3 regions of the Ramlibacter sp. 2FC genome follow, and region 1 is predicted to be linked to each of the others. Evidence: predicted binding sites of a transcription regulator. Region 1 holds the regulator's gene; each other region holds the start of a gene.

Region 1 (3,266 bases):
AAGGCCGACCCGAAGGCGCTGAACCTGGGCGACTGCATAGACTGCACGCTGTGCGTGCAGGTCTGCCCCACCGGCATCGACATCCGCAAGGGGCTGCAGTACGAATGCATCAGCTGCGCCGCCTGCGTCGATGTCTGCGACAGCGTGATGGACAAGATGGTCTACCCGCGCGGGCTGATCCGCTATTCGACGCAGAACGCCGTGGCCGGCGGCTGGACGCGCGCGCAGCTGCTGCGCCGCGTCTTCCGGCCGCGGGTGCTGGTCTATGCCGCCATCCTGGGCGCGGTGAGCCTGGCCCTGCTGGCCAGCCTGTGGCTGCGCACGCCGTTCAAGGTCGACGTGGTGCGCGACCGCGCCGCGCTGGCGCGCATCGTCAGCGGCGGGCGGATCGAGAACGTCTACCGGCTGCAGATCATGAACGCCACCGAGCGCCAGCAGCAGTTCAGCATCGCGGCCCAGGGCCTGCCCGGCCTCGCCGTGGTGAGCGGCGACAGCGCGACCGTGGAGGCCACCCAGTCGCTGTGGCTGCCGGTGCGGCTGCAGCTGCCCTACGGCGCGGCATCCGCCGGGTCGCACCCGATCCAGTTCCAGGTGAAGACTCTGGACGGCGCGGGGCAGGTGAGTGAGAAGTCGGTGTTTCTGGTTCCGAGGTAAGGAGTGCTCATGCAGGACAGACAAGCGCAACCCTGGTGGAAACACGGCCATGTCTGGCTGCTGATCGCCGGACCGGCCATCGTGGTGGTGGCGGGCTTCGTCACCCTGTTCCTGGCGCTGCGCACGCCCGACCCGGTGATCGGCGGCCATGGGCCGGCCCAGCAGGCCGGGCAGGCCGCCCTGGCGCCGGCCCTGCAGGCGCGCAACCATGCCGCCACCGGCGTGCCCGCCCAGCCGGCTGCGGCGCGGCCCTGAGGCCCGGCTCGACAAGGAGGCCTAGATGCTCGCAAGACGCTGGATGTGGATCGCCTGGCCGGCCTTTCTGGTGGCCGGCGTGCTCGAGATGCTGGTGTTCGCCATGGTCGACCCCGAGGACCTGCACTGGTTCGGCCAGCCGCTGGCGTTGTCGCGCCTGGGCGTCTACACGCTGGCTTTCTTCGTGTTCTGGCTCATGACCATGGCCTCGAGCGCGCTGACCACGCTGCTCTCGCTCTCGCCGTTCGAGGTGAACCGCTGCCCGGTGCCGCCGGACGCACGGCCCGAGGACTGTGCCAGGCAGGAAGGCTGCCGCTGAGGTCTGGAGGGCCGGAAGGGGCGGGCGCAGCCCGCCTTACTGGCAGGACTGGTTGTTGACGATGCGCTTGAGCGCCTCGGTGTCGAGGATGCGCACATGGCGCTGCTTGACCTCGACGATGCCGTCCTCGACGAACTTGGAGAAGGTGCGGCTCACGGTCTCGAGCTTGAGGCCCAGGTAGCTGCCGATCTCCTCGCGCGTCATGCGCAGGATCAGCTCGGACTGCGAGAAGCCGCGGGCATGCAGACGCTGAACCAGGTTGAGCAGGAAGGCCGCCAGGCGCTCCTCGGCGCGCATGCTGCCCAGCAGCAGCATCACGCCGTGCTCGCGCACGATCTCGCGGCTCATGATCTTGTGCACGTGGTTCTGCAGTGCCGTGACCTCGCGCGAGAGCTCCTCGATGCGGTCGAAGGGCATCACGCAGACCTCGGCATCCTCGAGCGCCACCGCGTCGCAGGTGTGGTGGTCGTGCACGATGCCATCGAGGCCGATGATCTCGCCGGCCATCTGGAAGCCCGTGACCTGGTCGCGTCCGTCCTCGGTGGCGATGCAGGTCTTGAAGAAGCCGGTGCGGATCGCGTACAGGGACGTGAACTTCTCGCCGTTGGAGAACAGCATGGCCCCGCGCTTGACCTTGCGGCGCGTGGCCACCACCTCGTCGATGCGGTCCAGCTCCTCGGGCTTGAGGCCCATGGGCATGCACAGCTCGCGCAGGTTGCAGTTGGAGCAGGCGACTTTGATGGCTTGAGGGTTCATGCGTTGGATCCGGGGCGGTGACGCGAGGGACGGTTCGCAGGGTACCCCTTTCGGAGCCGTCCGGCGGGCCGACATGCGGAAAACCTTTCTGACATGCCTCAAATTGTCGCTCGCAGCGCATGGCTGGAAGTTGATCCATGTCAAGGAACCGGAAGCGACCTGGCGGCACAGTAAGAACCATGCAAGATACCAATACAACGGGGCATGTCATCACGCCGGAGCTGTTGCGTCGCTACGACGTGCCAGGGCCCCGTTACACCTCCTACCCGACCGCCGACCGCTTCGTCGAGGCCTTCGGCGAGGCCGACTATGTCCAGGCGCTGGTGCAGCGCCGCTCGGGCGCGGCGGCCATGGCGCTGCCGCTGTCGCTCTACGTGCATGTTCCGTTCTGCGAGTCGCTGTGCTACTACTGCGCCTGCAACAAGATCATCACCAAGCACCACGAGCGCGGCGAGGCCTACCTGCGCTACCTGAGCCGCGAGATCGACCTGCACACGGCGCAGCTGGGCGTGGGGCAGAACCTGAGCCAGCTGCACCTGGGCGGTGGTAGCCCGACCTTCCTGAGCGACGCCGAGCTGCGCGAGCTGATGGCCATGCTCAGGCGCAGCTTCAACCTGGCGCCGGGCGGCGAGTACTCGATCGAGATCGACCCGCGTACGGTCGACGAGGCGCGCCTGGCCGTGCTGGCCGAGCTGGGCTTCAACCGCCTGAGCTTCGGCGTGCAGGACTTCGACCCTGCGGTGCAGAAGGCCGTGCACCGCATCCAGCCGGCCGAGCAGGTGTTCGCCCTGGTCGAGGCCGCGCGCCGGCTGGACTTCGAGTCGGTCAACGTGGACCTGATCTACGGCCTGCCCCAGCAGACCCCCGAGTCCTTCGATCGCACCCTGGCCCAGGTGGTGCAATTGCGGCCCGACCGCATCGCCCTCTATGCCTACGCCCACCTGCCCGAGCGCTTCAAGCCGCAGCGGCGCATCCTCGCGGCCGAGTTGCCGCATCCGGCCGCCAAGCTGGCCATGCTGGCGAGCGCGCTCTCGGTGTTCCCCGAGGGCGGCTATGTCTACGTGGGCATGGACCATTTCGCCTTGCCGGGCGACGCCCTGGCCGTGGCCAAGCGCCAGGGCCGGCTGCACCGCAACTTCCAGGGCTACAGCACCCAGCCGGACTGCGACCTGATCGGCCTGGGCGTGTCGGCCATAGGCCGCGTCGGCGCCACCTACAGCCAGAACGCCAAGACCCTGGAGGAGTATTACGACGCGCTGGACCAGGGGCGTCTGCCCGTGGT
Region 2 (3,266 bases), on a different contig from region 1:
TGGAACGGCCGCAAGGTCGGCATGTGCGAGGCCGGCCCCGAGATGACTTTCCATTTCGGCCAGCTGATCGCCCATATCTGCAAGACGCGCAACGTGCGCGCCGGCTCCATCGTCGGCTCGGGCACCGTCAGCAACAAGGGCGTGGAAGTCAACGGCCGCCCCGAGTGGCCCAAGGGCTACAGCTGCATCGCCGAAAAGCGCTGCATCGAGACCATCCAGGACGGCCGCCCGAGCACCGAGTTCATGAAGTGGGGCGACACCATCCGCATCGAGATGAAGGGCCGGGACGGCCAGAGCATCTTCGGCGCGATCGACCAGGAGATCGCCGCGCCGGTGGCGAAGTAAGGTCCTGCGGGCGTGGTTTCAGCGCTGGTAGACCGCGTCCAGCGAGCGGAAACCCTTGACCTCGATCGGGTTGCCGAAGGGGTCGAGGAAAAACATGGTCCATTGCTCGCCGGGCTGGCCCTCGAAACGCACCTGGGGCGCCAGCACGAAATCGGTGCCTGCGGCACGCAGGCGCTCGGCCATGGCCTGCCAGTCCGGCAGTTCCAGGATCAGGCCGAAATGCGGCATGGGCACCAGGTGCTCGCCCACATGGCCGGTGCGCGCGGTCTTGAACGGTTCGCCCAGGTGCAGCGAGATCTGGTGGCCGAAGAAATCGAAGTCGACCCAGGTGGCCGTGGAGCGCCCTTCCTGGCAGCCCAGCACGCCGCCGTAGAAACGGCGCGCGGCCTCGAGGTCGCTGACGTTGAAGGCCAAGTGGAACAGGCTGCGCATGCCGCAAAGCATAGCAGCCGGGTGCGCCGCCTCAGGTCGGCGAGCCGGGGTTGCCCGCCATGCGGTCGTACTTGAGGAAGTACTGGCGCGCCATGGCCACGAGTTGGGCGTCGCTCGGGTGGTCGCAGGTCTGCACGCCCACGATGGCCTGGTCGATGGCCGGGTCGTGGCGCTTGCAGTGGGCGTGGAACTCGTCCTTCGCCTGGGCCGGCCCGGTGACCAGGATCTCGCGCACGCCGGCCAGGGCCTGCGCCACCTCGTGGTAGAAATCCTCGTCGCTCGTGGCATGGCCGCCTGCGGGCGAGTGGCTGCCGCTGGCGCTGTCGCCGCGGCCGTGCTTGAGCCCGTGCGAGCCCACATGCCCGCCCTTGGCCTTGTGGTGGCTGCGCGAGGCGATGCGCTGCGCTTCCACATGCTCGCGGTCGAACATGAGGACATGGGCTTCGGAGCGGTCGATCCAGACGACGGCGTGGTAGGTGCTCATGGTGATCCCCTTGTCGTGGGTGATGACGGGCGCACAGCTCAGGCGCTGCCGGCATGCCGGTGTTCGACCTTCTCCTGGCAGACGATGCAGCGCGAGGCCTCGGGCGCGGCGTGCAGCCTGGCGGTCGGAATGTCCACGCCGCAGTCGGTGCACTGGCCGTAGTGGCCGGCCTCGATGCGGGCCAGCGCGGCGTCGATGGCCGCCAGCTCGGCCGTCTCGTGCTCGTCGATCGCGAAGGCCAGCTCGCGCTCGGTCGCCGCCTGGGCTCGCGGGTCCTCGGGACGGCCGAAATGCTCGGCCGCCACCTCGGCCCGGCCGACCACGCCGCCGCGCTGCTCGGCCATCTGGGCCAGCAGCCCGGCGCGCATGTCCAGCAACTGCTTGCGGTAGGGGGCGGCTTGCTGCTTGTCCATCGCGTCGGCTCCTTGTCTGTGCAAGTACGCATGATGCGCCGAGGCCGGCGCCATGTCCATGACCAGGGTCAAGCCGGGCGCATCCCCGGGGGCGCGGCCCCCCGGCTGGGCGCCGATGGTGTTTCCGGCGGAAAATCAGGGGTTTTGCCCGCGCGTTCTTGCGCCCGGGGCCTCGCCCGCCGCGTATCGGCCCGAAGCGGGCGCTGGGCGATAATCGAGGCCATGCAGACTCTGCGCTCCGCCCGCCTTCTCGCCCGCCTGGTGCTGGTGTGGTTCGCGCTGGCGCTGGGCGCGGCCATCGCTTCGCCGCTGGTCCAGCCCCAGTCCCTGGAGCTGGTCTGCTCGGGCGCGGGCAGCATGAAGCTGGTGCTCAAGCCCGGCGACGGCGAGGCCCCGGCGTCCGCCCTCACGCTGGACTGCCCGCTGTGCGCCAACCTCGGTGCGCCGCCGCCCCTGGCGCGCGGGGGCGCCGAGCCGGCGCAGCCGCTGGCGCATGTGCTGCAGGCCATTCCCGCGGCACATATCGCCTGGCTCACGGCCGCGCCCCTGCCCGCGCGCGGGCCGCCCCTGCTCTGAATGCCTTGATCCACAGCGCCTGAGTGCCGTACCAGTCGGCCGCTCGCGCTGTCGCCGCGCCAAGGACCCGCCGCGCCAGCCCATGAGGGCGGCCGGCCGGGCGCAGGCGCGATCCCCCGCGTTTTCAGAGCCTGTTCATGAACCTTTTTTCTTTGATCTTCAAGTCCACGACCCTTGTCGCCCTCTGGGCCGCCAGCGCCAGCGCCTTTTCCCACGTGGTGCTCGACGAGCCGGCGGCGCTGGCCGGCCAGGGCTACAAGGCGGCCCTGCGCGTCAGCCACGGCTGCGCGGGCTCGCCGACCACGGCCGTGCGGGTGCTGATCCCGGCCGGTTTCCGCGGCGCCAAGCCCATGCCCAAGCCCGGCTGGACCCTGTCCCTGCGCAGGGAAAAGCTGGCCAGCCCCTACGACGACCACGGCCGCCAGGTCAGCGAGGACGTGGCCGAGATCAGCTGGACCGCCGCCTCGCGCGAGAGCTGGCTGCCCGATGCGCATTTCGACGAATTCGTGCTGCGCGGCACCCTGCCCGCGCAGGCCGGCACCCTGTGGTTCAAGGTGCTGCAGACCTGCGAGAAAGGCAGCCTGGACTGGTCGCAGCTGCCGGCCAGCGGCAGCTCGACCCAGGGCCTGAAGTCGCCGGCCGCAGCGCTGGACATCCTGCCCTCGGAAACTGTCGGCCATCATGCGCACTAAACCCATCCGCTCGCTTTTGGAGAAACCCATGAAAAACAGTTTTGTCGCCCTGGCCCTGTGCCTGCTGGGCGGTGCCGCGCTGGCGCAATCCATCGAGGTCAGGGACGCCTGGGTCCGCGCCTCGGTGCAGGGCCAGAAGAGCACCGGCGCCTTCATGAAGATCAGCGCCCCGGGCGGTATCCGCCTGGTCGGCGGCTCGACGCCGGTGGCCGGGCAGCTGGAAGTGCACGAGATGAAGATGGACGGCGACGTGATGCGCATGCGCGCCCTGTCCGGCGTCGACATCCCGGCCGGCAAGACCGTGGAGTTCAAGTCCGGCGGCCT
Region 3 (3,266 bases), on a different contig from region 1:
AAGCAGTTCGCGGCCGACGCGCCGGCCAGCGTCAAGCTGGCCACCGAAGTCGAAGACGACGACCTGATCCTGGACATAGGCCCGCACACCGCGGCTCGCCTGGCCGAGCAGCTCAAGGCCGCCGGCACCATCGTCTGGAACGGCCCGGTGGGCGTGTTCGAGTTCCCGGCCTTCGAGAACGGCACCAAGGTGATTGCCCAGGCGATTGCCGAATCCCAGGCCTTCAGCATCGCCGGCGGCGGCGACACCCTGGCCGCGATTGCCAAGTACGGCATCGACAAGCGGGTCGGCTACATCTCCACCGGCGGCGGCGCCTTCCTCGAGGTGCTGGAGGGCAAGACCTTGCCGGCCTTCGAGATCCTGCAAAAGCGCGCCGCGGGCTGACGGGCCGTCGGGCCGAGGCAAGAAAGGGGCGGCGCCTGCCGGGCGCCGCCCCTTTGTCCTTGGGCTTGGCGATTACGCAATCTGCGGCCGCCGCGCGCTGGTCGGCCGCCCGCGGTAGTCGGTCCAGCAGCGGCGCCTGAAGTCGTAGAGCTTGCATTGGCGCGCGGTCTCGAAGTACCAGCGCCAGGAGAAGGGCTGGACGATGATGCGCGCGGGCAGCAGCTCCTCCAGCCGGGCCTGGGCTTGCTTGAGGCGGTAGAGCGGAATGCTCATGTCCACGTGGTGCGCCGTGTGCTCCATGATGTGGTGCAGCAGCGCGCCTATCCTGAACGGGAAGGTCAGGTGCACGGTGGTCGAGACGAAGGGCTGGGCCTTGGCCCAGGCGGCCTTGTCCTCGTGCCAGGACACCTTGACATGGGTGTGGTGCACGTAGACCACGAAGCCTATCATCGAGTTCCAGAACAAAAAGGGCAGGGCGAAGCCGGTGGCCAGCACCAGGGCCAGCGACTGCCCGGCGGCCAGCGCGCCGGCCACCAGGCCGCCGGCCCAGAGCAGGGCGAAGGCGCTGACCAGCAGGCCGTCCTTCACGAAAATGGGGCGGCGCGTGGGCATCTGCGTGCGGTTGGGGAAGTACATCTTCTTCCACCAGATCTCGACGAAGTAGTAGAGGCCGGGCGCCCAGCCGCTGCGATAGAGGCGGTTGAGCCCGCGCTGCAGCGGCGGAAGCGCCGCGTATTCCTCGCGCGTGAGCGGCGCCCAGACGAAGTCCACGCCCTTGAGGTTGGTGTAGCCGTGGTGCACCACGTTGTGGCCCACGTCCCACAGGCTGTAGGGCGTGAGCGAGGGCAGGAAGGCGATGCGGCCCAGCCAGCGGTTGAGCCCGCGGTGCGGCGTCAGGCTCTGGTGGCAGGCGTCGTGGCCGATGATGAACAGGCGGCCGGTCACGAAGCCCGCGGCCAGGCCGCACAGCGCCTTGGCCCACCAAGCATGGAGCAGCACCGTGCCGGCGAAGGCGGCGAGCAGCAGCGTGTAGTCGAAGGCCAGCAGCAGCAGGGCCCAGGCCGTGGTGCGGGTGGACAGGGGGATCAGCCATTCGCGCAGGGTCTTGCGGTGCGGCAGCGGCTGGTCGGCCGGGATCGGGGCGAGGGTCGGCATCATGAAGGTCGGTACGGATGGAAGGGATGTGGCGCCGCGGGATGTCCCCGCAGCTGCGGCCGCGCGCCGGCGCGACGGAGGCGGAAAGTGATGCCGGGGATGCTACCGGGGGGCGGGGCCATGGACTCTGACCAGGATCAAACATGCGCCGATTGACCGGCCCGTGCCGGCCCGCGCCGATGCGGCCCCGGGCCGTGACGAGCAGGATCGCTGCGCCTTTGGTGACAAGAGCCTTGACCATTTCACATGGAATGGGCGGCGGGCGGCCGGTTCCCGGGGCGTCGATCCGGCCCGGCGGGGCGGTCGGGTTGGGGCCGCAGAGCCAGGCCCGGGGCCGTTTTCGCGGCATTGGCGCCCGGCCGGGTGCGGGGCGGGGCAGGCCCAGCCATGTCTGCGGCCGGCCGCCGCGGCGATGCCTTGGCGCGGCCAGGGGCTTTGTTCTGTACCCTGGCTGTAACCGTTTCCGTGTGAGAATCCGGAACTTAGTTACAGGAGACCCCTTTCCATGCCACGTCGCGCCACCAAAATCGTCGCCACCCTCGGCCCCGCGTCGAGCGACCCCGCCCTGCTGGAGGCCATGATCCGGGCCGGCGTCAACGTGGTGCGGCTCAACTTCAGCCACGGCAAGGCGCAGGACCACATCGACCGCGCCCGCCTGGTGCGCGAGGCCTCGCAGCGCGCTGGGCGCGAGGTCGCCATCATGGCCGACCTGCAGGGCCCCAAGATCCGCGTCGGCAAGTTCGCCGAGGGCAAGGTGATGCTGGAGCCGGGCGCCAAGTTCGTGCTCGACGCCTCGCGCGCCGAGCCGGGCGACCTGACCGGCGTGGGCCTGGACTACAAGGAGCTGCCGCGCGACGTCAAGGCCGGCGACATGCTGCTGCTCAACGACGGCCTGATCGTGCTGACGGTGGACGCGGTGCGTGGCGAGCAGGTCCACACCACGGTCAAGCTCGGTGGCGAGCTGTCGAACAACAAGGGCATCAACAAGCAGGGCGGCGGCCTGACGGCGCCGGCGCTGACGGCCAAGGACATGGAGGACATCAAGACCGCGATGAGCTTCCAGGCCGACTACGTGGCGGTGAGCTTCCCCAAGAACGCCACCGACATGGCCATGGCGCGCCAGCTGTGCAACGTGGCCGCCGAGCAATACGGCCACCGGCCCGGCCTGATCGCCAAGATCGAGCGCGCCGAGGCGATTCCGCTGCTCGAGGAGATCCTCAAGGCCAGCGACGGCATCATGGTGGCGCGCGGCGACCTGGCCGTGGAGGTCGGCAACGCGGCCGTGCCGGCGCTGCAAAAGCGCATGATCAAGCTGGCCCATGTGCACGACAAGGTGGTGATCACGGCCACGCAGATGATGGAGAGCATGATCACCAACCCGGTGCCCACGCGCGCCGAGGTCAGCGACGTGGCCAACGCCGTGCTCGACGGCACCGACGCGGTGATGCTGAGCGCCGAGACCGCGGCCGGCAAGTACCCGCTGGAGACGGTGCAGGAGATGGCCAAGATCTGCGAGGCGGCCGAAGGGGCCGAGCATGTGGAGATCGACGCCGACTTCACCGGCCAGACCTTCAGCCGCATCGACCAGGCCATCGCCATGGGCGCGCTGTTCACCGCCCACCACCTGGACGCCAAGGCCATCGTGGCGCTGACCGATTCGGGCTCGACGCCGCTGTGGATGAGCCGCCACCGCATCCGCATCCCGATCTACGCGCTGACGCCCAAGC

What was found. The regulator FNR, encoded in region 1, switches genes on or off when oxygen is low (the NO sensors DNR and NnrR bind a similar motif). The targets are predictions, from matches to a motif close to TTGATNNNNATCAA.
Region 2: the regulator FNR is predicted to act here: its motif matches at 1,733-1,746, upstream of FFS10_RS04720 (TraR/DksA family transcriptional regulator).
Region 3: the regulator FNR is predicted to act here: its motif matches at 1,667-1,680, upstream of FFS10_RS14700 (fatty acid desaturase).

The regions. Positions count from the first base shown of each region.
Region 1 covers NZ_SCMM01000053.1:4,088-7,353, reverse strand. Annotated here, with positions in the region: gene ccoG (cytochrome c oxidase accessory protein CcoG) at 1-654, shown strand, start outside; gene FFS10_RS18820 (nitrogen fixation protein FixH) at 664-909, shown strand; gene FFS10_RS18815 (hypothetical protein) at 935-1,228, shown strand; gene fnr (fumarate/nitrate reduction transcriptional regulator Fnr) at 1,265-1,984, opposite strand; gene hemN (oxygen-independent coproporphyrinogen III oxidase) at 2,164-3,266, shown strand, end outside.
Region 2 covers NZ_SCMM01000006.1:109,477-112,742, reverse strand. Annotated here, with positions in the region: gene FFS10_RS04735 (fumarylacetoacetate hydrolase family protein) at 1-345, shown strand, start outside; gene FFS10_RS04730 (VOC family protein) at 364-777, opposite strand; gene FFS10_RS04725 (hypothetical protein) at 809-1,261, opposite strand; gene FFS10_RS04720 (TraR/DksA family transcriptional regulator) at 1,300-1,674, opposite strand; gene FFS10_RS04715 (DUF2946 domain-containing protein) at 1,897-2,250, shown strand; gene FFS10_RS04710 (YcnI family copper-binding membrane protein) at 2,388-2,942, shown strand; gene FFS10_RS04705 (copper chaperone PCu(A)C) at 2,971-3,266, shown strand, end outside.
Region 3 covers NZ_SCMM01000033.1:6,749-10,014, forward strand. Annotated here, with positions in the region: gene FFS10_RS14695 (phosphoglycerate kinase) at 1-384, shown strand, start outside; gene FFS10_RS14700 (fatty acid desaturase) at 457-1,542, opposite strand; gene pyk (pyruvate kinase) at 2,045-3,266, shown strand, end outside.